2 regions of the Janthinobacterium leeuwenhoeki genome follow, and region 1 is predicted to be linked to the other one. Evidence: riboswitches for the same ligand, from Rfam matches in the RefSeq annotation. Region 1 holds a riboswitch; the other holds the start of a gene.

Region 1 (2,391 bases):
AAGGCCGATTTTTCCTTGTCGTTGCGTACCAGGCGCACGGGGCCCGTGACACCGTCGGATGGGGCGACGATGACGGGACGGTAGATATTGCTGATGCCCACTTCGTCGTAGACGTACTTGCCGGCCCGGTCCTTGCGGTTGAAGTAGGCGACGCCCGCCGTGAATTCATGGCGCAGGCTGCCCGTGGCGAACTTGCCCTGGATCATGGCTTGCGCGCTCAGCGGTTTTTTCGTCTCGCCCAGGCTGCGGAAGTCCCACACGGAGAAATCGCCATTGCTGCAGAAGACGGGCGCCCAGCCTGCCGGGCTGCAGCCATACGGATAAGCCGTGTAGTCGTCGCGCTTGAACGAGTGCTGGTTGGCCGACAAGGTGGCGTGCCAGTCGTCATTGAAGGCGTACTGGAAGCGCAGGCCGATGTTGCTGGTGACCGTTTCCACGGGATGTGTCCACGGCTGCTTGTTGAGCATGGCATCGGCGCTGACGTTGGCGGGCAGCTTGCCATTGCTCAGCAACTGGAAGCCGGGCGCCGTCACTTGCGCCTTGTCCTGGTAGTCGGCATCGAGCTGCAGCAAGGCTTGCGGGGAAATCTGCCAGTCGAAGGCGCCGGAAATGAACCGACGGTTGCCGTCCGCGCCCTGGATGTAGGAGCGCAGGCGCTCGGCCGCCACGTTGACTCTGTAGCCGAAGCGCTTGTCTTCCAGGCGGCCGCCCAGGTCGACGGCGCCGTACAGGGTGCCCCGTTCGCGCGCTTCCACGGTGACGGTGCGCAATGGCGCGTTCGTCGGGCGCTTGACGATGAAGTCGATCACGCCACCGGGCGCGGCCACGCCGGCCTGCAAGCCGGCCAGGCCTTTCAGCACTTCGATGCGTTCCTTGTTTTCCAGCGGAATTTGCGTGTCGCCGGGAATGGCCACGCCATCCTTGCGGTAGCTGGAGTTCGTATCGAGCTTGAAGCCGCGGATGGTGAACTGTTCCGCATAGCCGACGGCGTTGTACGACTCGTTGATGCTGGCGTCGAGCTTGACGGCGTCGCTCAGATTACGGATTTGCAAGTCCTGCATGTCTTTTTGCGCAATGACGGTGACGGACGCGGGCGTCTGCAGCAGGGGCGCGTCGGCAAAACCGCCCACGGAGGCGCGCCTGGCGGCCGGCGCCTTGCTGGCCGTGACGACCACTTCGGCCATGTTTTGCGCCTCGGCCTTGGCCTGCGGATCGGCGGCGGCATCGTCGGTGCCATGCGCGGCCAAGGCTGGCGTGGCAAACGCGTGCAGGATGGCCAGGGTCAGTACAGAAACAGATAAATTCGGTGTGGACATAGATTGCTCGTGGTTCATGTCGTCTCTAGGGAAAGAGCACGGCAGGCTGCTTGTTCGGCTGGCGCCAACGCAGGAGCTATCAAAGGAGGGAGGTACTTTGCGCTTTCCTTCGCTGGCATTATCCAGATCAGGTACGAAGGGTATCTCTCACCCGGATGACTGCTCCAGGACCCCTAGCGAACTGACAGCTTAGCATGAAGCACGGCCAGCTGTCCCACCTGGCTGACCGTTTTACAACAGTGTGGTGCGAATCTACAAACTGAGCTCGAGCACCTTGCGGCTGACGGCGGGCGTCACTTCGCGCTGTTCGCCCAGCGCCGTCATGCCGTGCGCCTCCAGGGCGGACACGACGGCGTCCACGCTGGCATGGTTCAGGCCATAGTCGGCCAGACGCGTCTTGACGCCCATGTGGCGGAAGAACAATTCCGTGCGCGCGATGGCGGCCTCGATGCGCCCATCCTCGTCGCCGCCGTCGAGTCCCCACACGCGGGCCGCGTATTGCAGCAGCTTGGCGCGCTTGGCCTGCTTGCGCACGCGCAGCATGCTGGGCAGGATGATGGCCAGGGTTTGCGCGTGGTCAAGCTCGTAAAGGGCCGTCAATTCGTGGCCGATGGCGTGCGTGGACCAGTCCTGCGGCACGCCCACGCCGATCAGGCCGTTCAAGGCCAGGGTGGCGCTCCACATCACATTGGCGCGCACATCGTAGTCGTCCGGCTGCGACAGGGCTTTCGGGCCTTCCTCGATCAGGGTCAGCAGGATGCCTTCGGCGAAGCGGTCTTGCACCGACGCATTCACGGGATAGGTCAAATACTGTTCCATGACATGCGCAAACGCATCGACGACGCCATTGCCCACCTGGCGCAGCGGCAATGTGAACGTTTTCGACGGGTCCAGCACGGAGAATTTCGGATACACCTTGCGGCTCATGAACGAGCGCTTTTCCTGCGTGGCCTTGCGCGTGATCACGGCCGAGCCATTCATTTCGGAACCCGTGGCCGGCAAGGTCAAGACCGTGCCGAAGGGCAGGGCGGCCTCGACGATCTTGCCGCCTTTCGCCAGGATGTCCCAGGCCACG
Region 2 (2,391 bases), on a different contig from region 1:
GAAAGCGAAGCGCGCTTCCAGCGCTTCACGGAACTGTCGTCCGACTGGTACTGGGAACAGGATGCGCAAGGCAATCTGACGCGATTTTCCGGCCCCGTGGCTGAAATGCTGGGCATCGGCAGCGAGGAAGAGCCACAGCGCTGGAACGCGGCCGAGCGGGCCTTGCTCGATGCAAAAATTGCCGCGCGCGAACCGTTTCTCGATTTTATCTACAGCCGCGCCAACCTCGACGGCAGCACGCAATACCTGCAGGTCAGCGGCGAACCGATGTTCGACAATGGCAGTCGCTTCATCGGCTACCGCGGCATCGGCCTCGATGTCACGGAGCGCCATCGCAGCGCCTGATTTATACTTGCTGCCATCGATATCGACAAGGAAAGTACCTTGGCAGACAAAACTCCTTCCTACTGGTTTCCCGCCAAGACCTATGGCTGGGGATGGGGTTTGCCCATCACCTGGCAAGGTTGGCTGGTGTTTTTGAGCGCGCTGGGGCTGTTTGCCTGCGGCGCCTTCCTGTTCCCGCCGCAAGAATCGCTGGCGCTGTACATCATCTATGAAGCAGCCATCGTTGCCGTGCTCATTTTCATCTGCCAGCTGAAGGGTGAACCGACCAGCTGGCGCTGGGGCAAGAAGAAGTAACACAGAAGCACAAAGACGACAGCTGCAAGAAATCATCTGGCCACGCGGTGTGAACCGCGTATAATTGGCTCGCTGCCGCAAGGCGGCAAACGCTAGGGGTCCTGCCTTTCGCTGTGGAAACACGGTGCAAGCGCGGGTGAGAAATACCCTCCGAACCTGATCTGGATAATGCCAGCGAAGGGAAGCTTTAGGATGAACGCACCCCGCTTTTCCGCGTGCGCACAGCCGAACCTCCTTAGCTGGCTCCAGGCTTAAAAATAGTCTAGCCAAGGAGCCAAAATGAACGCCAACCCGAAATTCCTCTCCGCCACCGCCACGGTCGACGAAGCCGCCATCGCGCCGCTGCCCAATTCGCGCAAGATCTATGTTGAAGGCAGCCGCCCCGATATCCGCGTGCCCATGCGGAGAATCAGCCAGTCCGATACGGAAGCATCGTTCGGCGGCGAAAAGAATCCGCCGATCTACGTCTACGACACCTCCGGCCCCTACACGGATCCGGACGTGCAGATCGACATCCGTTCCGGCCTCGATACGCCGCGCCTGCCGTGGATCATGGAGCGCGCCGACACGGAAGAATTGCCCGGCCCCACCTCCGACTACGGCATCGCCCGCCTGGCGGATCCGAAACTGGCCGAGCTGCGTTTCAACTTGCACCGCAAGCCGCGCCGCGCCATTGCCGGCAAGAACGTCACGCAAATGCATTACGCGAGGCGCGGCATCATCACGCCGGAAATGGAATTCGTGGCCATCCGCGAAAACATGCGCCGCCAGGAGTATTTGCGCGAACTGCAAGCCTCCGGCCCCATGGGCGAGCGCCTGGCCCAGCTGATGGGCCGCCAGCACCCTGGCCAGTCGTTCGGCGCCAGCATTCCTGCGGAAATCACGCCGGAATTCGTGCGCGAGGAAATCGCCCGCGGCCGCGCCATCATCCCCGCCAACATCAACCATCCGGAAGTCGAGCCGATGATTATCGGTCGCAATTTCCTGGTGAAAATCAATGCGAACATCGGCAATTCCGCCGTCACCTCCTCGATAGGCGAGGAAGTGGAAAAGATGACCTGGGCCATCCGCTGGGGCGGCGACAACGTGATGGACTTGTCCACCGGCAAGCACATCCACGAAACGCGCGAATGGATCGTGCGCAACAGCCCCGTGCCCATCGGCACCGTACCTATCTACCAGGCGCTGGAAAAGGTCAATGGCAAGGCCGAGGACCTGACGTGGGAAATTTTCCGCGACACCCTGATCGAGCAGGCCGAGCAGGGTGTTGACTATTTCACCATCCACGCGGGCGTGCTGTTGCGCTATGTGCCGATGACGGCCAAGCGCTTGACGGGCATCGTCTCGCGCGGCGGCTCCATCATGGCGAAATGGTGTCTGGCGCACCACCAGGAATCGTTCCTGTATACGCATTTTGAAGAGATCTGCGAAATCATGAAGGCGTACGACGTATCGTTCTCGCTGGGCGACGGCTTGCGTCCCGGCTCCATCTACGATGCCAACGACGAGGCGCAGTTGGGCGAGCTGAAAACCCTGGGCGAGCTGACGCAGGTTGCCTGGAAGCACGATGTGCAAGTGATGATCGAAGGCCCGGGCCACGTACCGATGCAATTGATCAAGGAAAACATGGACTTGCAGCTGGAACAGTGCGGCGAAGCGCCGTTCTACACGCTGGGGCCGCTGACCACCGATATCGCACCCGGCTACGACCACATCACCTCGGGCATCGGCGCGGCCATGATCGGCTGGTAC

What was found. A riboswitch is a leader RNA that binds a small molecule or an ion and turns the genes downstream of it on or off. The one in region 1 is predicted to bind thiamine pyrophosphate.
Region 2: it holds a riboswitch for thiamine pyrophosphate, as region 1 does, so the genes downstream of both, thiC (phosphomethylpyrimidine synthase ThiC) here and ACQ4WS_RS13650 (TonB-dependent siderophore receptor) in region 1, are expected to answer to the same signal.

What each region holds. Positions count from the first base shown of each region.
Region 1 is NZ_JBNYXT010000015.1:12,057-14,447, forward strand. It holds gene ACQ4WS_RS13650 (TonB-dependent siderophore receptor) at 1-1,316, opposite strand, end outside; TPP riboswitch at 1,404-1,501, opposite strand; gene ACQ4WS_RS13655 (iron-containing alcohol dehydrogenase) at 1,569-2,391, opposite strand, start outside.
Region 2 is NZ_JBNYXT010000024.1:24,983-27,373, reverse strand. It holds gene ACQ4WS_RS17830 (response regulator) at 1-345, shown strand, start outside; gene ACQ4WS_RS17825 (hypothetical protein) at 385-639, shown strand; TPP riboswitch at 724-839, shown strand; gene thiC (phosphomethylpyrimidine synthase ThiC) at 919-2,391, shown strand, end outside.